2 regions of the Streptomyces sp. SD15 genome follow, and region 2 is predicted to be linked to the other one. Evidence: predicted binding sites of a transcription regulator. Region 2 holds the regulator's gene; the other holds the start of a gene.

Region 1 (11,745 bases), on a different contig from region 2:
GAAGAGCGCCATGTGGTACGCCACCACGCTCATGTCGCAGTCCGGGGCGCCGTGCACACCGAGCAGCGAACCGTCGCTGATCGACATGACGAAGACGCTGCCCTCGTCCATCGCGACCATCGTCTGTTTGACACCGCCCGCGTCCATCAGCTTGGCGGCGCCGATGGTGAGGCTGCCGATGCCGGAGACGATGGTGGCGAGGTCGGCGGAGGAGCCCTTGGGGCCGGTGGGGCGTTCCTCCGCCCCCGTGCGGGCCTCCGCGTTCCTTCCGGGGTCGGAGGAGAGCAGCAACAGACCGTCGGAGGAGACGACCGCGACCGACAGGAGGCCCGGCACCTCCTCGACGAGGTTCGTCAACAGCCAGTGCAGATTGCGGGCTTCACTGCTCAGGCCGAACGTACTGGTCGCGGTCAACTGCTTGCCTCCTCGACAGTGCCCCCCGATGCGTCACTTGCGTCTACTAGGTCCGGCGCGTGGTCGCGCGCGGCGGGTGCGTGCGTCTCCGCGGTCTGCTCGGCGATCTCCGCCTCGACGTCGCGGCGGCCTTCGACCGCACCTCGGTGGAATCCTCCGAGCCGACGGCGCAGCGCCTCGGCGTCCACGCCCCCGGCGCGCGGCTTCGGCACCTGCACGGGCGCGGAGATCTTCGGCGTCCGCTTGGGCAGACCCTTGTCGGTGACCCGCTCGCGCTCGTCGTCCTGGACACGCTCATGAGTGTCGGGGCCGATGGCGTACGGGTCGGTGGTGGTCTGGGCGGGGACGACGATGCCCGGGGCAGGAGCCCCGGCTGTCCCGGCCTCGTCGGGCTGATCCAGCCGATCCGGCTGGCCCGGCTCGTCGGCCGGCGCCACCGGCGCCAGCAGCAACATCGTGGTCTCGGTCGCCGACTCGGGGGTCGGCTCGGGTGCGGGCGTCGGCTCGGGTGAGGGCTCGGACGCGGCCTCGCGTACCGACTCCTCCGCCGCCGCGATCAGCGGGTCCTCGTGGCCGACCGGGTCCGCCACCGTACGGCCCGAGCGGCCGTACAGGACATTGGAGTTGGCCTCCGCGTCGGCGCCCGGGAGGGACAGCGAGGGGGCGCCGCCGACGAACGAGGTGGTCGTGGGGACCGTGGCGGCCGGGGCGGCGGCGAACAGGGCCTTCGGCAGGACCACCACGACCGCGGTGCCGCCCTGCCGCTGCTCACGCAGCTGCACGCGGACACCGTGCCGGTGCGCGAGCCGGGCCACCACGTACAGGCCGAGCCCGAGTCCCTCGCCGCTCTCCTGGTCGTACGCGTCGTCCGGATCGAAGTCGGAGAGCCTGGCGTTGAGCTGGTCCATCCGCTCGCCCGCCATGCCGATGCCCTCGTCCTGCACGGAGAGCATCACCTCGCCGTTCTCCAGGAGCCAGCCGGAGACCTCGACGGGGAGATCGGGCGGCGAGAACGACGAGGCGTTCTCGAGGAGTTCGGCCAGCAGGTGCGAGAGGTCGTCGGCGGCGAAGCCGGCGAGGTGTGCGTGCGGCGGAAGCGCGGCGATACGGACCCGCTCGTACCGCTCGATCTCGCTGACCGCGGCGCGGACGACGTCGACGAGCGGCACGGGCCCCGCGTGGTGCTGGACGTGTTCGTGGCCCGCGAGGACGAGCAGGTTCTCGCTGTGGCGCCGCATGACGGTCGCGAAGTGGTCGAGCTTGAAGAGCGTGCCGAGGCGGTCCGGGTCCTGCTCGCGCTCCTCCAGGCCCTCGATGACGCCGAGCTGCCGCTCGACGAGGCCCAGGGTGCGCAGCGCGAGGTTGACGAACGTGCCGTGGATGGTGCCGCGCACCTGCTCCAGGTGGGCGGCCGCGGCGGTGAGTTCGGTGCGGAGCTGGTCGCGCTCGTCCGCCATCAGCTGGCGCTGCCCGATGAGGTGCCTGCGGTCGGCGTCGAGGGTGGTGAGCCGCTCGTGGAGTCCGGCGGTGTGTGCGTGCAGCGCGTTGACGGAGCGGACGACCTGGGCGAACTCGTCGTTGCGGCCGGTGAACTTGACCGGTTCCCCGGCGCCCGGGTCGGCGGCGAGGCGGGCCGAGCCGCGGCGCAGCACGGACAGCGGGCGGGTGAGGGTGCGGGCCATGGCCATCGAGACGCCGACCGCGACGAGCAGCAGCGTGCCGATCAGGGCGATCCGCAGCTCCAGCGCGGTGACGTCGTCGTCCCGCAGCAGTTCCAGGTCCTTGGTGCGGCGGTCGTAGAAGGCGGACTCGGCGCCGCGCATGAGCTCGACGCGGGCGGACAGCGCCGCGTCCACCTTCTTCGCGCTGGAGTCGAGCTCGCCGTCGGAGAGCGTCGGCTGGTCGGTGAGGCCGGTGAGGTACTTGTCGGCGGTCGTGACGTCCGGTCCCGTGACCGTGGAGTCGTACGAGGTCCGGACCGCCTTGGACGCCGTCTCGCGGAATTCGGCGAGGGCCGCGTCCGAGCGCAGCCGGGCCTGCTGGGCGGCGGCGCTGAGCGCCTCGCGCTGCTTGGTGTCGGCGTCGGACGAGGTGCTGGTGGTGACCGGCAGACCGGTGATCGGGCTGATGGTGGTCTGGGTGGTACGCGGGATGTCGAGCGCCGCGAGGAGCAGCCCGCGGGCGGCTGCGGACTGCTGGACGGCGGAGTCGAGCTCGGCGAGGGCGTACCCGCCGGAGCCCGCGCGGGGCGGCAGCTGCTCGGCCAGGTCCTCAGCGAGGTCGTGGAGTTCGGCGATGGCGGTGGTGTACGCCTGGTGCGCTTCGAGAGCGGTGCTCTGTCCGGTGAGCGCCGCTCTGCGGACGGCGGCGATGCCGTCGAGGTCCGTCAGCAGGCCGGCGGGCGTGTCCTCGTCCGCCCGCAACTCCTCGACCTGCCGGTCGACCCGGGCGCTGCGCTGCTCGGAGGGTGCCTTCGACTTGGGCCGGCCCGCGGCGATGTACGGGGTGACCTCGTCGCGCTCGTCGGCCAGCGCGTGCGCGAGCGTCACCGCCTGCTGGGTCCGCGCGGCGAGCGTCACCAGGTTCTGGGTGTCGTTCAGTTGGCTGGAGGCGGCCAGCACCGTTGGCGCTCCGGCGCCGGCTATGGCGGCCGCGACGACCGCGACGGCGACGATCAGCCGATTGCGCACATGAGCGGAGCGGCCCTTGCCGGCGGGAGTCTCTCCCGTGGCACCCGGCGTGCGCTCCGCGCCCGCCTCGGGGGGCGACTGCCCGGCCGACCGCTGGGCCGACTGCTTGCCTGTGCGCCGAGACCGCATCTTCTGCACCGGTGCTCGCATTCCTGACTCGTGTACCCAAGGGGCCCGGGTGACGTTCCGTCAATTGAGGCGTCCGCCCCGTACGGTTCCCGACCCTCCCAGTGCCGGTGGGCAGTGATCCCGCATCGTCCGGCCCGCCACCCGAAGGAGTGAACCTCGGACGGGAGTTGCCGGGCAAGTTCCTCCGGCGGGTGCGGCGCCCTTGTCCGGCGGGCCGGTTGGACGTCGGCGACGCGCTTTGGCAATATTCGCCGCCACGCCTTGCCGGAACAGATCATTCCATGCCAAACCCGGCGGCTGAGCTGCAGGTCCGTGCCCAAGGGGCATCCGATGGGGGCCTTTCGTAGAACGAGTGAAGGGCTCGTGCAGACTGATCGCATGCGCACCGAACTCGTCTCGGAACCGGGCGACCCGGCCCGCCCCAATGAGGACTTCGCATCGGTCGGCCTTCCCGCCTCGGGACAGGGGGGTTCACTGGTCCTCCTGGACGGCGTGACTCCCCCTCAGGGCGACGACGGCTGCCTGCATTCCGTCCCCTGGTTCTCCGCGCGCCTCGGCGGAGCACTGACCGAACTGTCCCTTTCCCGCCGGGATCTGACGCTGCCGGAGATTCTTTCCCGGGCCATACGCCGAGTGGCCGACACGCACTCCGACACCTGTGACCTTTCTCACCCGCGGACGCCCCAGGCGACGGTGGTTCTGGCCCGCTGGTCGGCGGACGCGGTCGAGTACCTGGTCCTCTCGGACTCGGCGCTCCTCGTGGAGTCTCCCGACGGCGCGGTCATCGCCGTACTGGACGACCGCCTGTCCCGTCTCCCCCGTGCCTCCCTGGCCACGGCCGCTTCGGCCGACGCCACGGTCCGCAACAAGGAGGGCGGCTTCTATACGGCGGCGGCGGATCCGTCGGTGGCGGGGCGGGCGGTGACGGGGGTGCTGCCGCGCGCCGAGGTCCGCGCCCTGGCCGCGCTGACGGACGGGGCGACACGGTGGGTGGAGAAGTTCCGCGAGGGCGACTGGGCGGACTGCTTCACCCTCGTACGCAAGGAGGGCGCGCAGGAGTTGGTGGATCGCGTACGAGCGCTGGAGCGGGCCGACGCGGAGGCGCGGACGTACCTGAGGCGGAGCAAGACGCACGACGACGCGACGGTGGTGTACGCCGAGCTCCGACTTGCCTGACGGCTCTCCGGACCGCCTCGCGCGCCCGGACAGGTCCTACTTGTCCTTCTCCATCCCCCGGTTGAGCTGCTGCAGCAGCCGCGCCAGTTCCGCGACCTCGCGCCGGTCCCAGTGGGACAGCTGGCCGACGTACCGCGCGCGCCGCGCCTCGCGGACCTTGCCGACGCGGCTGCGGCCCTCCTCGGTGAGACGGATCAGCCACGCCCGGCCGTCCGCCGGGTCGGGTTCGCGGGTGACCAGGCCGAGGTCCTCCAGGGCGCGCAGTTGGCGGGACATGGTGGCCTTGCCGACGCCGATGTAGCCGGCGAGCTCCGTGGCGCGCTGGCGGCCGCACTGGTCGAGGCGTACGAGGAGTCCGTACGCGGCGGATTCCAGGTCCGGGTGGACCTCGCGGGCCATCTCGCCCTGGTTGGCGCGGGCGCGGCGCAGGAACACGGTCAACTCGCGTTCCAGGGACAGGAACTCGGGGTCCCCGCCGCCGGGCGGGGCAGGCCGGTCCACACCACTTCCCGACACGTCGGATGCGGCCGGATGCCCGCCCTCGTTTCCGCCCTCGTGCACGTCAGCACCCCTGCTCTGGTTTCCCGGTCCTGAAAGTTTCTGCCAAAAATCGCCATGGCCGCAGCTCCGTCAGTATTTCGCAGGCGCAGACCAACGGCAGCCTCCGGGCCCCTTCCCACCGGTCGTTCTCCGTGCGCAGCTTCTCCATCAGGCTCCCTCGCAGGCGGCTGAGCCGCACGGCGAAGGCCCGGGTCCCCTCGTGAGGGATCCGGGCCTTGCCTGCCGGAGGCCGTCCGGCGGCGTCCGTCACGCCGCCACCGGCACCTCCGGGATCGCGCCGTTCGTCGCCGGGGCGAGGGCCAGCTCCAGGACCTGACGGACGTCCGTGACGGCGTGGACGGCGAGCTTGTCCAGCACCTCGGCCGGGACGTCGTCCAGGTCGGCCTCGTTGCGCTTCGGGATCACGACCGTCGTGACCCCGGCCCGGTGCGCGGCGAGCAGCTTCTGCTTGACGCCGCCGATGGGCAGTACCCGCCCGGTGAGCGAGACCTCGCCGGTCATCGCCACGTCCGTACGGACGAGCCGTCCGCTCAGCAGCGAGGCCAGCGCCGTCGTCATCGTGACGCCCGCGCTCGGACCGTCCTTCGGGACCGCGCCCGCCGGGAAGTGGATGTGCACGCCCCGGTCCTTCAGGTCGCCGACCGGGAGTTCCAGTTCGGCTCCGTGGCTGCGCAGGAAGGAGAGGGCGATCTGCGCCGACTCCTTCATCACGTCACCCAGCTGACCGGTCAGGGTCAGCCCTGCCGCGCCCGTCTCCGGGTCGGCCAGCGACGCCTCCACGTAGAGGACGTCACCGCCGGCGCCCGTGACGGCCAGACCGGTGGCGACACCGGGCACCGCCGTGCGGCGCTCGGCCGGGTCCTGGGCGGACTCGGGCACATGGTGCGGCCGCCCGATGAGCCCGCGCAGATCGGCGTCGGTCACCGTGAACGGCAGCTCCCGCTCACCGAGTTCGTGCTGCGCCGCGACCTTGCGGAGCAGCCGCGCGACGGCCCGCTCCAGGTTGCGTACGCCCGCTTCCCGGGTGTACTCCCCGGCGAGCTTGCGCAGCGCGCTCTCGTCGAGCGCGACCTCGCCCTTCTCCAGACCGGCCCGCTCCAGCTGCCGCGGCAGCAGGTGATCACGTGCGATGACGACCTTCTCGTCCTCGGTGTACCCGTCGAGCCGGACCAGCTCCATCCGGTCGAGCAGGGCCTCCGGGATGGCTTCCAGCACGTTGGCCGTGGCCAGGAACACCACGTCACTCAGGTCCAGCTCCACCTCCAGGTAGTGGTCCCGGAAGGTGTGGTTCTGGGCGGGGTCGAGCACTTCGAGCAGGGCGGCGGCCGGGTCGCCCCGGAAGTCGGACCCCACCTTGTCGATCTCGTCGAGCAGGACCACCGGGTTCATGGACCCGGCCTCCTTGATGGCGCGGACGATACGGCCGGGCAGCGCACCGACGTACGTACGCCGGTGTCCACGGATCTCCGCCTCGTCCCGCACACCACCGAGCGCGACCCGGACGAACTTCCTGCCCATGGCGTGCGCGACGGACTCACCCAGACTTGTCTTGCCCACGCCGGGCGGTCCGACGAGCGCGAGCACCGCGCCGCCACGCCGCCCGCCGACCACGCCGAGCCCACGCTCGGAACGCCGCTTGCGCACGGCGAGGTACTCGGTGATGCGCTCCTTCACGTCCTCGAGACCGGCATGCTCGGCGTCGAGGATCGCCTTCGCTCCCCGGATGTCGTACTCGTCCTCGGTCCGCTCGTTCCACGGCAGCTCGAGAACGGTGTCGAGCCAGGTCCGGATCCAGCCGCCCTCGGGCGACTGGTCACTGGACCGCTCCAGCTTGTCGACCTCCTTGAGCGCCGCCTCGCGAACGTTCTCGGGGAGGTCGGCGGACTCGACACGGGCCCGGTAGTCGTCGGACTCCTCGCCGTCCTTGGAGTCGCCGTTCAGCTCGCGCAGTTCCTTGCGCACTGCCTCGAGCTGGCGCCGCAGCAGGAACTCGCGCTGCTGCTTGTCGACGCCTTCCTGTACGTCCTTGGCGATGGACTCGGCGACATCCTGCTCCGCGAGGTGTTCACGCAGCTGCTCGGTGGCGAGCTTCAGCCGGGCGACCGGGTCTGCGGTCTCCAGCAGCGTGACCTTCTGCTCGGTGGACAGGAACGGCGAGTAACCGGAATTGTCGGCAAGGGCGGAAACGTCGTCGATGGCCTGTACGCGGTCCACGACCTGCCAGGCGCCGCGCTTGCGCAGCCAGCTGGTGGCGAGGGCCTTGTACTCCTTGACCAGCTCGGCGACATGGCCGGGCAGCGGGTCCGGCACGGTCTCGTCGACGCGCGTCCCCTCCACCCACAGCGCGGCGCCCGGACCGGTCGTGCCGGCGCCGATCTGTACGCGCCCACGGCCGCGGATCAGCGCGCCCGGGTCACCGTCGGCCAGGCGGCCGACCTGCTCGACGGTGCCGAGCACACCGGTGCTCGGGTACGCCCCGTCGATGCGCGGCACCAGCAGCACCTTCGGCTTGCCGGGCTCGGTCCGCGCGGCGGCCTGGGCGGCCTCCACCGCGGCGCGCACATCGGCGTCGTTCAGGTCGAGCGGAACCACCATCCCGGGCAGGACGACCTCGTCGTCGAGCGGCAGCACGGGCAGGGTCAGCGGAGTGGACTTCGTGGAGTCGGCAGCCATGATCTTCCTCTCGACAAGCAAGTTGAGCTATGCCGACTCAATGCAGGTGAGCCTTGGATTGTTCCCCAAGGCGTGTTCGCTCTCGGCGATCGCCCGGTGACAAGGCGGCGACCTGCGCTTCCGCGCCTTCATACCACCGCAAGGACACCGCTACACCACTGCAACGGCATTCACAGCGAACTCCTTCACACTGCAAGCTCATTCACAGCAAGCAGGGTCGTAAAACGGGGAATCGGGGGATCAAGTGGGCGAGGGTCAGGGGCGGGGGCCGACGCGGCGCGGTCTGGTGGTGGGGGCCGGGGCGGTGGCCGCGGCGGCGGCCGGGACGGTGGTCGTCCGGGCCACGGCGGGCGACGGCGAAGGCGCGGCCGAAAGGGCGACCGTACGGCGGACCGCGGCGCCGGTCGCCGGCCGGGCGCCCGCCACCTCTCCGCAGACGCCGGCCGCCGGCCGGACCCCCGGCGCGGGGCGCTCCGACCGCCCCAACATCCTGGTCGTCGTCACCGACGACCAGCCCAAGGAGACGGAGTGGGCGACCCCCGAGACGATCGACTGGCTCGGCGGGCACGGTGTGACCTTCGAGCGGGCGCACGCCAACACCCCGCTCTGCGCCCCCTCCCGTGCCTCGATCATGTCGGGCCGGTACGCCCACCACCACGGCGTACTCGACACCCGCCACCCCACCCGCCTCGACCAGAACACCACCGTGCAGCGGCAGCTGCACCAGGCCGGGTACCGCACCGGAATGTTCGGGAAGTACCTCAACTTCTGGCAGCCGGGCGTGAACCCGCCACACTTCGACGAGTGGCTGCTGCAGGAGCCGGTCAGCTACTACAACGGCCACTACAACGACAACGGGACCGTCCGGAACATCCCCGGCTACAACACCACCGTCATCAAGAACCACGCCCTCGCCTTCATGGAGCGCTCCCGGAGCGACGACCGGCCGTGGTTCGCGTACGTCGCCCCGCGCGCGGCACACGAGGTGAACATCCCGGAGAAGAAGTACGAGCGGACGCCGGTGCCGGACTGGGACGGACGCCCGTCCGTCTTCGAGAGCGACAAGAGCGACAAGGCAGACAAGCCGCCGTTCCTGCGCGGCGGCGCGGCGCACCACTCGCTCGCCGACGGACAGGCCCTGCGGGCACGTCAGCTGCGCACCCTGCTCTCCGTCGACGACGCGATGCGGGACTTCCGCGACAAGCTGCGCGCGCTCGGCCAGCTCGACAACACGCTCGTGCTGTTCACGAGTGACCACGGCCTGCTCTGGGGTGACCACGGCTGGCTGCGCAAGTCGGTGCCGTACCGGCCGAGCCTGGAAGTGCCGTTCTACCTGTCGTGGCCGGGCGGCGGGCTCGGCGGGGCGGCGGCCGACGACCGGCTGGCCGCCCACGTCGACATCGCGCCCACCCTCCTCGACGCCGCCGGGATCACCCCGGACACCCCGCACGACGGTCACTCGCTGCTCGGCACGAACGACCGCACGCATGTGCTCGCCGAGTGGTGGTGGAACCGCCAGGACAAGCAGCCGATCCACAGCTGGGCGTCGTACATCGGCAAGACCGAGCAGTACACGGAGTACTACCGGCTCCGCCTCGACAAACAGGGCCGCCCGCCCCGGGGGTCCCACAGCGGCCAGGTGCTCTTCCGCGAGTACTACGACCTGCGCGCCGACCCCTACCAGCTCACCAACAAGCTGCACGGGGCCTCCGCCGAGCAGGAGCGCCGACTCGGCATCCCGGAGCTGGCCCTGCGGCTGGCCACGGCCCGGAGCACCTGAACCGCCCCCCTCAGTCCGCCGCGGCGCGCGTCGGACATCCGGAATTCCCTCGGCTCGGCGTCAAGGAACTGTCACGATGGGCCGATGCCCACCTCGTACGACACCCCGGTAGTCATCGACCGTCGCGAGGGCCCGTACGGCGAGGTCGTGCTGCGGCGCCACGGCACGCTGCTGCAGATCATCGCCAACGGGTGCTTCCTGATGGACACCTCCGACGGCCGCTCGGAGCGGTTACTGGTCGACGCGGCGCTCGAGGCCCTGGACGGGCGGGCGGAGCCGAGCCTGCTGATCGGCGGCCTCGGCGTCGGCTTCTCCCTCGCGCATGCCGCCGCGGACCCCCGCTGGGGACGTATCACCGTCGTCGAACGTGAGCGGGCCATCGTCGACTGGCACCGCGACGGACCACTCGCGGAGCTCTCCGCGCGGGCGCTCGCCGACCCGCGTACGGAAATTGCCGAGGCCGATCTGCTCGCTCACGTCAATGAGATCTCCGCCACATATGACGCGCTGTGCCTGGACATCGACAACGGGCCCGGCTGGACCGTCACGGAGGGCAACAGGGCCCTCTATGCACCGGCCGGATTGGCAAGCTGCGCAAGGGCGTTGAAGCCCGGCGGGGTGCTCGCGGTGTGGTCGGCCCAGCCCTCTCCGGAATTTGAAGGAACCTTGCGGAATGCCGGGTTCCGACGGGTGCGTACCAAAGAGATCCCCGTTGCCCGGGGCGTTCCGGACGTCGTCCATCTCGCGGTCGGGCCTGGATAGCCGAGCGAAGGTGACTGCCCGTACCCTGCTTCCCTGACGCAGATCATTCAAGCGTCAAGCGCAGTCATGGGATCACCCCACGGATTCCGGAAAGCACACTTCAGGGGCGGGCGATGGAGCAGACCCACACATCCCACAACGGCACGGCGGCGACGCCGGGCGCTCAGCGCCGGGTGCTGGTGGTCGAGGACGACCCGACGATCGTCGACGCCATCGCGGCCCGCCTGCGCGCCGAGGGATTTCTCGTACAAACCGCGGGCGACGGGCCGGCCGCCGTCGACACCGCCGAGGCATGGCAGCCCGATCTGCTGATCCTCGACATCATGCTGCCGGGCTTCGACGGCCTGGAGGTCTGCCGCCGCGTGCAGGCCCAGCGCCCGGTGCCGGTGCTGATGCTCACCGCGCGCGACGACGAGACCGACATGCTGGTCGGGCTCGGCGTCGGCGCCGACGACTACATGACCAAGCCGTTCTCGATGCGCGAGCTGGCTGCCCGCGTGCACGTCCTGCTGCGCCGGGTCGAGCGCGCCGTAGTGGCCGCCTCGACGCCGCGCACCGGGATCCTGCGCCTGGGCGAGCTGGAGATCGATCACGCACAGCGCCGGGTACGAGTGCGCTCGGAGGACGTGCACCTGACGCCCACCGAGTTCGACCTCCTGGTCTGTCTGGCCAACACGCCGCGCGCGGTACTCTCCCGCGAGCAGTTGCTGGCCGAGGTCTGGGACTGGGCGGACGCCTCGGGTACGCGGACCGTGGACAGCCACATCAAGGCGCTGCGTCGGAAGATCGGCGCCGAGCGGATCCGTACCGTCCATGGCGTGGGCTACGCGCTGGAGACCCCGACTCCCTGAGCGGGGCCTTTTGAAGGACCTGTTTGAGGGGGCAGATCTCATGAGTGGATCGAGCGGACCGGGCGGATCGGGTGGATTGAGCGGACCGGGCGGACCGGGAGAGCGCAGGAACACGGAGCCCTGGGGCTCCGTGCGTCCTTTCTCGATCAAGACGAAGCTGGGCACGCTGGTCGTCGTCTCGGTCTTCATCACCACCGGTCTGATGGTGATCGCGATGCGCACCGAGACCGAGCTGCGCTTCATCACGGTCTTCTCGATGATCGCCACACTGTTGATAACGCAGTTCGTGGCGCATTCGCTCACCGCCCCGCTGGACGAGATGAACGCGGTCGCCCGGTCCATCTCACGCGGCGACTACACGCGCCGGGTGAGTGAGAACCGCCGGGACGAGCTGGGCGACCTGGCCCAGACGATCAACCTCATGGCGGACGAGCTGGAGGCCCAGGACCGCCAGCGCAAGGAGCTCGTGGCGAACGTCTCGCACGAGCTGCGCACCCCCATCGCGGGCCTGCGCGCCGTCCTGGAGAACATCGTGGACGGCATCTCCGCCGCCGACCCCGAGACCATGCGGACGGCGCTCAAGCAGACGGAGCGCCTCGGACGGCTGGTGGAGACGCTGCTGGACCTGTCGCGGCTGGACAACGGGGTCGTACCCCTGCGCAAGCGCCGTTTCGAGGTGTGGCCGTACCTGTCGGGTGTGCTGAAGGAG
Region 2 (11,745 bases):
ATCGCGAACCTCCTGACCGAGCTCCTGCCCGTGCTCGACGACATCGGCCGCGCACGGGAACACGGCGAACTGGTCGGCGGCTTCAAGTCGGTGGCCGAGTCGCTGGAGGTCGTCGCGTCGAAGATGGGGCTTCAGCAGTTCGGCAAGGAGGGCGAGCCCTTCGACCCGACGATCCACGAGGCCCTGATGCACTCGTACGCGCCGGACGTCACCGAGACGATGTGCGTGGCGATTCTGCAGCCCGGGTATCGGATCGGCGAGCGCACCATCCGCCCCGCGCGGGTGGCCGTGGCCGAGCCCCAGCCCGGGGCGCAGCCGCTCAAGGCCGACGAGGCGGAGTCCGCCGCCTCCGCCGATGACAAGGAGAGCGGTGGCCCGGACGAGGGCTGATGTTGAACGCATGAGGGAGGAGGGACGTCGAGGATGAGCACCAAGGACTTCATCGAGAAGGACTTCTACAAGGTCCTCGGCGTCCCCAAGGACGCCACCGAGGCCGAGATCAAGAAGGCGTACCGGAAGCTCGCCCGCGAGTTCCACCCGGACGCCAACAAGGGCAACACCAAGGCCGAGGAGCGCTTCAAGGAGATCTCCGAGGCGAACGACGTCCTCGGTGACCCCAAGAAGCGCAAGGAGTACGACGAGGCCCGCGCCCTCTTCGGCAACGGCGGCTTCCGTCCGGGTCCCGGCGCGGGCGGCGGCTCCTTCAACTTCGACCTGGGCGACCTCTTCGGAGGCGGCGCCCACGGCCAGCAGGGCGGGGCCGGCGGCTTCGGCGGCGGTATCGGTGACGTCTTCGGCGGTCTGTTCAACCGCGGTGGCGCGGGCCCCGGCACCCGGGTTCAGCCCCGGCGCGGCCAGGACATCGACACCGAGGTCACGCTGAGCTTCACGGAGGCGGTGGACGGCGCGACCGTCCCGCTCCGGATGACCTCACAGGCGCCCTGCAAGGCCTGCTCCGGCACCGGCGACGCGAACGGCACACCGCGTGTGTGCCCGACGTGCGTCGGCACGGGTCAGGTCGCCCGGGGCTCCGGCGGTGGTTTCTCCCTCACCGACCCCTGCCCGGACTGCAAGGGCCGCGGTCTCATCGCGGAGAACCCGTGCGAGATCTGCCAGGGCAGCGGCCGCGCCAAGTCCTCGCGCACGATGCAGGTCCGCATCCCGGCGGGGGTGAGCGACAGCCAGCGGATTCGCCTCCGAGGCAAGGGCGCACCCGGCGAGCGGGGCGGCCCGGCAGGCGACTTGTACGTCACCGTCCACGTCGACTCCCACCCGGTCTTCGGCCGCAAGGGCGACAATCTCACCGTCACCGTGCCCGTCACCTTCACGGAGGCGGCGCTCGGCGGCGAGGTCCGCGTCCCGACCCTGGGCGGCCCACCGGTCACCCTGAAGCTGCCCCCGGGCACGCCCAACGGTCGTACGATGCGGGCCCGTGGCAAGGGAGCGGTCCGCAAGGACGGCACACGGGGCGACCTGCTGGTCACCGTCGAGGTCGCCGTCCCCCAGGACGTGTCGGGCAAGGCTCGTGACGCCCTGGAGGCGTATCGCGAGGCGACCGCGGATGAGGATCCGCGGGCGGAGCTGTTCCAGGCCGCGAAGGGAGCATGAGTGAGATGGACGGCCGTCGTCGGAACCCCTATGAACTGACCGAGGAAACCCCGGTCTACGTCATCTCGGTGGCGGCCCAGCTCTCCGGCCTGCACCCGCAGACCCTGCGCCAGTACGACCGGCTGGGCCTCGTCTCCCCCGACCGCACCGCCGGCCGGGGCCGACGCTACTCCGCCCGCGACATCGAACTGCTGCGCAACGTCCAGCAGTTGTCGCAGGACGAGGGCATCAACCTGGCCGGCATCAAGCGCATCATCGAGCTGGAGAACCAGGTCGCCGCACTCCAGTCCCGCGTCGCGGAGCTGGAATCGGCCCTGGACGGCGCGGCGGCCACGATGCAGCAGCGCGAGGCCGCGGTGCATGCCTCGTACCGCCGCGACCTGGTCCCGTACCAGGAGGTACAGCAGACGAGTGCGCTGGTGGTCTGGCGGCCGAAGAGGCCGTCGGACTAGCTACCGCATAGCGAAAGGGGCCGGGAGATGATCCATCTCCCGGCCCCTTTCGGCGTCCTTCAGGTCACTGCGCCGGTGCGGTGACCGTCCAGTCGCCCGCAGGCAGGGACTCGGTGCCGTCCGCGGCCACGGCCGTCACCCAGTAGTAGGACGTGGTGCCGCGCTCGGCTCCGGTGTCGAAGTACTCGCGGACACCGCTGCCGAGTTCGGCGATCTTCTCGTACGTGGCGGTGGCGGGGTTCCACCGGTGGACGCGGTAGCCGCCCGCGGCCTCCGGCGCGGACTCGCCGAGCCCCGACCACGTCACCTGGTTCCCCTCGTCGCCCTCCTCGGGGCTCACGGTGACGTACAGCGGCGAGCCCTCGGGCGTCGGCACGCTCGGCGTCATGTCGAGCTCGGTCGCGGCCACGGCCTCCGCCGTCCGGGTCCACTTGAAGGAGGAGTTCCCGGAGGTGTCGATGGCGTCGACGAAGAAGCAGACGAGGTCGCCGTCCGGGAGGGTGGTGTACGAGTACGAGGTGGTGTCGGCCGGCAGATACTCCGTCAGCGATCCGGCACAGACCTGCTCGTCGCCCTCGTCGCCCCAGAGCTCACCCCGGTAGACGGTGTACTTCCCGAGGTCGGCGGCCGGATTCTTGTCCCAGTCCAGCTCGAAGCCGTACTCGGTCGGGGTGACCGTCAGCCCGGTGACGGCGGGCGGCGGGGTGAGGTCCTCGCGCTCGCCGGCGGTGGCGACGGAACGCGCGGACTCGTTGCCCGCCGCGTCGAGAACGGTCACGCGGTAGGAGTAGGTGACGCTCTCGACGGCCGAGGTGTCCAGGTAGGAGACCCGATCCGTACTGCCCACCTGGGTGTACGTACCGTTCTCGCTCGCCGCCCGGTAGACGCGGTAGGACACCCCTCCCGTGACCGCGTTCCAGTCGAGCTGCAGCCCGGTACGCATGGAGGTGGCGATCAACCCGGCGGGCGCGGCCGGTGCCGTCCGGTCGACGGTGGTCACGCCCTGATCGGCGCTGCCGGCCGACTCGTTGCCCGCCTTGTCGATCGCGCGGACCTCGTAGTAGTACAGGTCGCCGGTCGCGGGAGTGGCGTCGGTGTACGAGGTGGAGGTGGTCGTCGCCAGCGGCTGGCTGCCGTAGGCGGCGCCCTGGAGGCGGCGGTAGACGCGGTAGCCGGAGAGGTCCATCTCCTTGTTCTTCGCCCAGGTCAGCTTGGCCTTGCCCGTCGCCTTGTCGTACGTCACCGAAGTGCCCGTCGGGGCGAGGGGCTTGACCTTGTCGACGGTCGCGGTGGTGCGGGGGGCGTAGGCGAAGGAGACGTTCGCCCTGCCGGTCCAGTTGACGTAGTCGACGCGGAGGGTGTGCTTGCCGGAGGGGATGGTGAGGTTGACGGTCTTCTTGACCGTCGCCGACACGTTCTTCCAGAGGTCGATCTTGCGGGTGCCGTCGAGGTAGACGCGTATGCCGTCCTGAGTGGCCACGGGGAGGGCGAAGGGTCCGCCGGAGCCGAAGTCGCGGGTGACGGTCCAGCGGACGCCGAAGTTGTTGGACGGCAGCCCGGAGGCGGGGGCGCCCGTGCCCCAGTTCTCGCTGATGGTGGAGTCGCAGGCCGTCTTCTTCGGCGTACCGGAGAAGGTGGTGTTCGCGAAGATCTGGCGCTTGTAGACGGGCGAGGCGCAGGTGGTCGTAGCGGCGGAGGCCGGTGCGGCGGTCGCGGTGAGCAGACAGCCCGCAGTGGCCAGGACGATCGCGGAGGGGAGGAGCGAGGTCTTCAACTCAGGCTCCGCTCGGCAGGGTCACGGTGTAGTCGATGTTCGTGAAGGTCTCCGTGCCGTCGGCCGCGACGACGGAGGCGACAAAGTGGTTGGTGGTGCCGGTGGGTGCGGTGAGGTCCGTGTAGTAGTTGGTGGTCGTCGCCAGGGGTACGTCGTTCAGCCGGACGTACGTGCTGGTCTGGCGGTCCCACCGGTACACGTTGATGCCGAGGGCGTCGGCGGCGACGCCTTCGCAGTCGAGGTCCAGCACCGAGTTGCCCGCGTCGTTGTCGAAGGCGTAGAGGTCGCAGACCGACGTGTCCTCGGGGACGACCGTCGGGGTGAGGTCGAGCTCGGTGACGGCGACCTTGGAGAGTTCTTGGCTCCATGGGGCGACGTCCGGGTCGTTCGAGTCTGCGTAGATGCGGGAGTTGCCGTAGATGTCGTAGGCGACGACAACGTAGTTGGTGACCTCGCCGTCCGCCCGCTCGGGGCCGACGACGTACTCGGAGGTGCCGGCGTCCACGACGTCGATGTACTCGGGGGTTTGCCACCAGTTCGTCTGCTCGTAGACCTCGTACTTGGCCAGGTCCGCGGCTGTGCTGTCGTCCCAGTCCAGCTTGACGCCGTACTCCAGGGGCTCTGCGGTCAGGCCGGTCACGTTCGGCGGCGGGATCTCGTCGCCGGGCCGGGTGACGGTCAGCTCCTTGGAGGCGGTGGACCAGAGGCCGGCGGTGTTCTTGCGGACCATCACGTAGTGGTACGTGCGGCCCTGGTCGCCGTCGTAGTCGGTGCAGCTACGGATGGTGTTGCCGGCCTCGTCGGTACGGACCTTGCGGCTGCGGCAGTCGACGGGGTACACACCGGAGATGCTCACCGGGGAGGTCTCCGAGCGGTACACCTCGTAGTCGGCGGTGTCGCCGCCCGCGGGCTCCGTCCAGGTGAAGACCGCGCCCCAACTGGGCGTGGTCGCGACCACGTTCGAGGGCGGGGTGATGGTCCGCGCGGTGCGGACGACGGCGGAGGCGCCGGCGTTCCCGGCCGCGTCGACGGCGCTGACCTTGTAGTCGTACGCCTTGCCGTAGGACGCCGTGGTGTCGGTGTACGCGGTGGCCGTGGTCTCGGCGAGCTCGGTGTACGAGGTCGCGGTGTCCCGCTTGCGGAAGATCCGGTAGGTGACCGCGTCCGCCGAGGCCGTCCAGGAGAGGTTGTTGGACGCCTCCACGCCGGTGGCGGTGAGGACCGGAGCGGTGGGCGCGGTGTCGTCGTACGTGGTGACCGGCCCCTGGTCGGAGCCGCCGGCCGACTCGTTGCCCGCCTTGTCGTAGGCGCGGACCTCGTAGTAGAAGGTCTGGCCGGTGGTCGGCGGGGCGTCCGTGTACGTGCGCTTGGTGGTCGTGGCCACCTTCGTCCAGGTGCTGGTGCCCTTCACCCGCCGGTAGACCCGGTAGCCGGCGAGGTCCATCTCCTTGTTCGCGGACCAAGTGAGCTCGACGAGGGGGCGGTTCTCCGCATCCGTGAACTCGTCGAACCAGGCGCCCGTCGGGGCGAGCGGCTTGACCTTGTCGACGGTCGCGGTGGTGCGGGGGGTGTAGGCGAAGGAGACGTTCGCCCTGCCGGTCCAGTTGACGTAGTCGACGCGGAGGGTGTGCTTGCCGGAGGGAATGGTCAGGTTGACGGTCTTCTTGACCGTCGCCGACACGTTCTTCCAGAGGTCGACCTTGCGCACCCCGTCGAGGTAGACGCGTATGCCGTCCTGCGTGGCCACGGGGAGCGAGAACGGGCCGCCGGAGCCGAAGTCCCTCGTGACGGTCCAGCGGACGCCGAAGTTGTCCTTCGGGAGGCCGGTGGCGGGGGCTGCGGTGCCCCAGTTCTCGCTGATGGTGGAGTCGCAGGCCGTCTTCTTCGGTGTGCCGGAGAAGGTGGTGTTCGCGAAGATCTGCCGTTTGTAGACGGGCGAGGCGCAGGTGGTGGCCGCGGCTGCGGGGCCCGCGGCGAGGAGGCCGCCCGCGGTGGCGAGCACGAGGGCGATGGAGACCGCGGCCGTCGTGCGTCTGGCTGGGTACATGCGTTCCTTCAGTCCTGATCGTCAACGATCGTCAACGTCGTCAACGGGAGGTAAAGCCGTCGACGATCAGGACTCGTGGAAGGAGCGCATGGTTGTACGGAAGTGGTGCAGGAGTGCGGTGAGTTCTTCGGGAGTGTTGGTGAGGTTGATCTGTGCGCGACGGCGCAGGGCCTCAGAGCCAGGAGTCCCAGATGCCGTATGCCACGGTCCGGCCGACCAGCTCGGTTCCCGACGTCTCGGTGTACACCGTGCGGTAGTAGTACAGGCCGAGTCGGTCCTCATGGACGGTGGAGTCCATGAAGAAGCTCGCCTCGCCGACCTTGCCCGTGGTGAGCGTGACGTAGGAGTTCGTGGCGGGGTCCCAGCGCTCCAGGCGGTAGTCGGTCAGCAGGGAGCAGTCGCCCAGGCCGGCGCTCTCGGAGCAGCCGACGTACAGCTCCGGGTACTGGTCCTCCCGGATGTCGGTGCCGGTCCAGCCGGGCGGCCGGGTGTCGGGCAGGGTGACGGAGACCTCGGCGGTCTGGAAGAAGTCGATGTCCTCGTCCGAGTACTGGGCGTCCGTGGCCGCCACCCGGTAGACGTGCGTGCCGCCGTCGGGGAGCGTCGGGCAGAGGAGTTCGGTGGCGGACAGCGAGGTGCCCTGCCAGCAGTTCTTCGTCCAGACGGTCTCGCCGGTGTCCGGGTCGGTGGTGCTCTGCCAGACGTAGTAGCCCTGGACGTCGTCGTCGGCCGGCGGGTTCCAGGTGAGGCGGACGCCGAGCGGGATGATCTCGGCCGTCAGGTCGACCACCGGAGCGGGGCGTCGGGTGTCCCGGGTGGTCGCGGTCACCGGTGCGCTGGGCTGGGAGGAGTGCCCGTAGCGGTCGACCACGACGACGCGGTACTCGTACGTGGTCTCGGAGGCACCTGAGCCCTCCAGACAGTGCGACAGAACGAGCTGGGCCTCCGTGGTGTAGGCCGGGTCGTGGGCGTTCAGGGAGTTCCACGTGGAGCTCGTGGGCGGTTGCAGGGGGCCGTCGCCGCCGAACGGCGGCGAGCACTGTTCCAGGGTCGTGCTCTCGCCGGTCGCGGGGTCCGTACGGACGATCCTGTAGGTGGGGAGGTGGTCCTTGTCGGCGGCCCAGGGGTCGGTGCTGCGCCACGACAGATTCACCCCGTTTCCCGTCACCGACCCGGTGATGAGCTGGTACGGCGCGATGGCCTCGGACCGCTCCGCCATGGCCAGGGTGACCTCGGCGGGGGCGGAGGCCTTGCCCTTGGCGTCCACCGCGCGGATCGCGTACCTGTACTCGTCCGCCAGGGCCAGCTTCTGCCGCGGCACCACATCGGTCGCCGTGGTGGTGGCGGTGCCGTCGAGGGCGTCCACGTACCCGCCCGTGGCGGGGTTGTACTGGAGCACCTGGTACGTGACCGCGTCCGCGACCGGCGTCCACTTCAGATGCGGGACGCCGGACTCGTAGTCGACGTGGGCGTCGGCGGGGGCCGCCGGCGGGATCGTGTCGAAGAGGGTGAACGTCGTGGCGGCGGAGTACGCGGACCAGTTGCCGGCCGCGTCCCGCGCCCGTCCCCGGTAGGTGGCCTTGGAGCCGTCGGCGGCCTGCCCGGCGTCGCAGAACGGGCCCTTCGTGCCCTCGTGGACGGTGATCCAGTCGCCGGTGACCGCGTCCTTCCGCTGAGCCTGGTACAGGGTGATGTCGGCCGCGTTCGCGGCGGTCGTGACGAGTTCCGGACCCGCGAGCTTCTCGTCGGTCGCGCAGATGTCCAGCTCGAGGAACGGCGCGGCGGGCGGGGTCCGGTCGACGGTGCTCACGCCCTGGTCGGCGGTGCCGGTGGACTCGTTGCCGGCCTTGTCGTACGCGCGGACCTCGTAGTAATAGGTCCGGCCGGTGGCGGGCGGGGTGTCGGTGTACGAGGTCGCCGTCGCGGCGGTCAGCCTCGTCCAGTCGCTGCTCCCCTTGAGGCGGCGGTAGACGCGGTAACCCGCGAGGTCCATCTCCTTGTTCTTCGACCAGGTCAGCTTCGTCTTGAGGGTGGTCCGGTCGTACGTCACCGACGCACCCGTCGGCGCCAGCGGCCTGACCCTGTCGACGGTCGCCGAAGTGCGGGGCGTGTAGCCGAACTTGACGTTGGCGGCGCCGGTCCAGTTGGCGTAGTCGACGCGGAGGGTGTGCTTGCCGGAGGGGACGGTCAGGTTGAGCGTCTTGGAGACGGTCGACGAGACGTTCTTCCACAGGTTGATCTTGCGGACGCCGTCGACGTAGACGCGGATGCCGTCGCGGGAGGAGGCGTTGAGGGCGAAGGGTCCGCCGGAGCCGAAGTCCCTCGTCACGGTCCAGCGGACGCCGAAGTTGTCCTTCGGGAGGCCGGTGGCGGGGGCTGCGGTGCCCCAGTTCTCGCTGATGGTGGAGTCGCAGGCCGTTTTCTTCGGTGTGCCGGAGAAGGTGGTGTTTGCGAAGATCTGGCGTTTGTAGACGGGTGAGGCACAGGTGGTGGCCGCCGAGGCCGGTGCGGCGGTCACGGTGAGCAGGCCGCCCGCGGTGGCGATCACCACGGTTGTGGCAAGTGCAGCTCCGCCGCGTCGAATTGGTCTCATGCTTTCCCTACCCGGTGCTGTGGTGGACTCGGCCGCCTTCAAGACTCCTGGCCGGGGGCAGGGGTTGTATGTCTCTGAGGAGCTGGTGACAGAAGTGAATCAGAGTGGTTCTGTGGAAGTGGAGGCGCACCCTCTTCCCATCGTGTTCACTTGGGGAACACAGCATGCTGTTGCCATCTCGTTAAGTGGTTACTCCTTGACGCTGAGCTCATGGCCGCGTTGGCTTTCAGCCACCTGGGTCGCAAAGCTGCTACCTCGCCCGGAAGGCACCTGATGTGAACACTCGTAACACCCGTCACACCCGGCTTCGTCGTACCGCCATAGCCCTGGCCTCCTCCGTGACGGCCGTCTCCCTCACCGCCTGCGGTGTCGTGGACGGGCTCAGCGGCAGTGACACCAAGGCGAGCCCGACGAAGGGCGACGACATCAAGGTGGGCCTTCTCCTCCCGGAGAAGGCGAACAGCCGTTACGAGAAGTTCGACTACCCGATCATCAAGGAGCAGGTCGCCGAGCTCACCAACAACAAGGGCCAGGTCGTCTACGCCAACGCCGAGCAGAGCGCGAGCAAGCAACTCACCCAGCTCCAGCAGATGGTGGACGACAAGGTCGACGTGCTCCTGGTGGACGCGGTGGACTCCAAGTCCATCGCGACCGGGGTGCAGAAGGCCAAGGACGCGGGCATTCCCGTCATCGCGTACGACCGCCTGGCGCAGGGCCCGATCGACGCGTACATCTCCTTCGACAACGAACTCGTCGGCGCGGTGCAGGGCAAGGCCCTCCTCGAGGCGCTCGGTCCCGACGCCTCCTCGAAGAAGATCGTCATGATGAACGGCGCGGTCACCGACCCGAACGCGGCGCAGTTCAAGGCCGGCGCCCTGACCGAGCTCGCGGACAAGGTCGACATCGCCAAGAAGTACGACACCAAGGACTGGGACCCGGTCAACGCCAAGGCCAACATGGAGAAGGCCATCGCGGCCATCGGCCTCGACAACGTCGCCGGCGTCTACTCCGCCAACGACGGCCTCGCGGGCGCCGTCATCGACGTCATGAAGACCATGGGCGTCAGCACGGTCCCGCCGGTCACCGGCCAGGACGCCGAACTCGACGCGGTGCAGCGCATCGTCCGGGGCGAGCAGTACATGAGCGTCTACAAGTCGTACCCGCAGGAGGCCACCGCCGCCGCCGAGATGGCCGTGGCGAAGGTCCAGGGCCGCTCGATCGAGTTCGACGCGCTCACCCGCGACAAGGTCGACAGCCCCACGACCAAGAAGATCCCGTCCCAGCTCGTCCCGGTGGTCGCCCTCACCAAGGCGAACATCCAAGAGACGGTCATCCAGGACAGCATCTACACCGTCAAGCAGATCTGCACGGCCGACTACAAGGCCGCCTGCGCGGAGCTCGGCCTCAAGTAGCGGGCTGATTCAGAGGGTTCACGTGTGAACCATCGTGTGGCTGTGGGTGTCTCAGGAGACGACCGTCTGTCGTACCGCCGGAGGCACCCATGTCCATGATCGGCCTGTTCTGGATCACCAAGGAGAGCGTGTACGTGGGCGCCGAGCCCGAAGGGAACGGGCGCGGCGTCCGGCTCACTCCGGACGGGCTGGAGGCGCTGGGCACGGACCAGAAGGGCTTCTGGGCCTGGACGGACATACGCGAGGTCACGGTGCACTACGCCACGGTGCGGTCGAGTACCCAGTGGCTGGTGAACAGCACGATGGACACGGTCCTCGATGTGGCGACGGGCGGCGGGAACGCCCCCGCCGCCTTCGAGATCCACGTCCGCACCGACGAGGAGAAGGCCGAGCTGACCGTGTACGCCGCCCCTGTCGGGGGCTATGTGCAGTCCGAGTACGAGCTGTCGCTGACCCTGCTGGACCGGTTCGTGGACGGCACGGTGGACGTGGCGCGGCTGTTGGAGTGGGGCAGCGTCGAGGGCGACGGCGTGACGCCCTGGCGTGTGGCCCGCGAGGCGCTGCTCAGGAGCTGGGCCGTGACGTGAGATGCCGCAGGAGTGCGGCGAGGCGGTCCGGGGTGGTGGTGAGTACGGTGCGGGGGTCTTCGCTCTCGCGGAGGCGGATCGTTCCGTCGGCGGCGGCGACGTTGACACACTCGCCCTGCGGACCGCCGCTGAACGTCGACTTCTGCCAGTCGAGTTCGGACATCGTGGCTTCCCCCTGAAGCGTGTAGAGAAGGTGCTGGATCAGAGCCAGCGAGTCCTTCACCGAGTGTGCTTCCGGGGCCGACGATACGTCGACGGGGGCAAGGGCGTACTCGGCGAGACGCTCGAACATCCCACCGTGCTGCCGTAGTTGTGTCCGCTCGCTCAAGTACCGGGAACCGGTGGGCTGTTCGAGTACAACGGTGCTGAGTTGTGCGACGCTCGGGATGATGTGGACGAAGTTTCCGCTCAGGGCGGCGTGCGCCTGCGCGCTGAACGGGTAGATCTGGACCGTCACGTGGGGCAGGCGGGCCAGTTCGATGAGCCGCAGCATCTGCTCCCGCATCATCTGGGGGCTGCCGAATCGCATGTGCAGGGCCGCTTCGTGGATCACGGCGTGCACGGCGGGCGGGTTCTCGCGGGTGAGGATGCGCTGTCGCGCCATGCGGAACTTCAGGGCCTCCTCGATGTTCTCGAAACCCGGTTTGGGACTGTTGAAGATGGCCTGGGTGAACGCGGGGGTCTGGAAGAGTCCTGGAACGAAGAGTGACGCCACCGTTCCCAAGGTCTGCCGGGACTTCGTACGCGGCATTCTGCTCACCCTCGGCCGCGAGCCCCTCGCCATGCCCGCGACCCTCTGCACCTCGGAACTGGTCACGAACGTCCACCTCCACACCAAGGGCACGGCCATGCTCCGCGTGCAGCTCACGCCGGCCCGCCTGCGGGTGAGCGTCTACGACGAGAGCCACGACCCACCGGTCACTTCGGAGGCGGAGGTGGCCGCCTGCTGGGGGCGCGGCCTCGCCCTCGTCGAGGAGGTCGCGGACGCGTGGGGCGTGGCGGGGGAGCGGGCGGGGCGGTTTGCGAAAGGCGTGTGGTTCGAGTGGGGGGAGCCCGTCGGAGACGGATCGTTCCGGCCTCACCGGATCGGGTGATCCGGAGCTCTTTCCCCTGGTCGGCCCCATCGCCGTACCTACCGTGATCGCGTTGCTTGTGCCCCATGGACGTCAAGCCCACACTTGAGGAGGTGATGCCGTCATGACCGCTCTTGCGCACGAGAGGCCCGAGACCATGTCTGATACCAGGACCGATTCCGAGAACGAATCCGACTTC

The links. The regulator HspR, encoded in region 2, represses chaperone genes until heat shock. The targets are predictions, from matches to a motif close to TTGAGNNNNNNNNNCTCAA.
Positions count from the first base shown of each region.
Region 1: a site for HspR is predicted at 7,666-7,684, ahead of lon (endopeptidase La). Genes of this name have one in related genera too.

Region 1 covers NZ_JBTLMO010000010.1:24,032-35,776, reverse strand. The annotation lists gene ACX28W_RS12300 (roadblock/LC7 domain-containing protein) at 1-414, opposite strand, end outside; gene ACX28W_RS12295 (sensor histidine kinase) at 411-3,242, opposite strand; gene ACX28W_RS12290 (hypothetical protein) at 3,612-4,409, shown strand; gene ACX28W_RS12285 (MarR family winged helix-turn-helix transcriptional regulator) at 4,446-4,970, opposite strand; gene lon (endopeptidase La) at 5,217-7,643, opposite strand; gene ACX28W_RS12275 (sulfatase family protein) at 7,888-9,423, shown strand; gene ACX28W_RS12270 (spermidine synthase family protein) at 9,508-10,185, shown strand; gene ACX28W_RS12265 (response regulator transcription factor) at 10,299-11,036, shown strand; gene ACX28W_RS12260 (HAMP domain-containing sensor histidine kinase) at 11,077-11,745, shown strand, end outside.
Region 2 covers NZ_JBTLMO010000080.1:764-12,508, forward strand. The annotation lists gene grpE (nucleotide exchange factor GrpE) at 1-390, shown strand, start outside; gene dnaJ (molecular chaperone DnaJ) at 424-1,608, shown strand; gene ACX28W_RS40765 (heat shock protein transcriptional repressor HspR) at 1,614-2,060, shown strand; gene ACX28W_RS40770 (fibronectin type III domain-containing protein) at 2,125-3,834, opposite strand; gene ACX28W_RS40775 (fibronectin type III domain-containing protein) at 3,836-5,881, opposite strand; gene ACX28W_RS40780 (fibronectin type III domain-containing protein) at 6,054-8,474, opposite strand; gene ACX28W_RS40785 (sugar ABC transporter substrate-binding protein) at 8,750-9,886, shown strand; gene ACX28W_RS40790 (hypothetical protein) at 9,976-10,473, shown strand; gene ACX28W_RS40795 (Scr1 family TA system antitoxin-like transcriptional regulator) at 10,451-11,224, opposite strand; gene ACX28W_RS40800 (ATP-binding protein) at 11,256-11,567, shown strand; gene ACX28W_RS40805 (Uma2 family endonuclease) at 11,704-11,745, shown strand, end outside.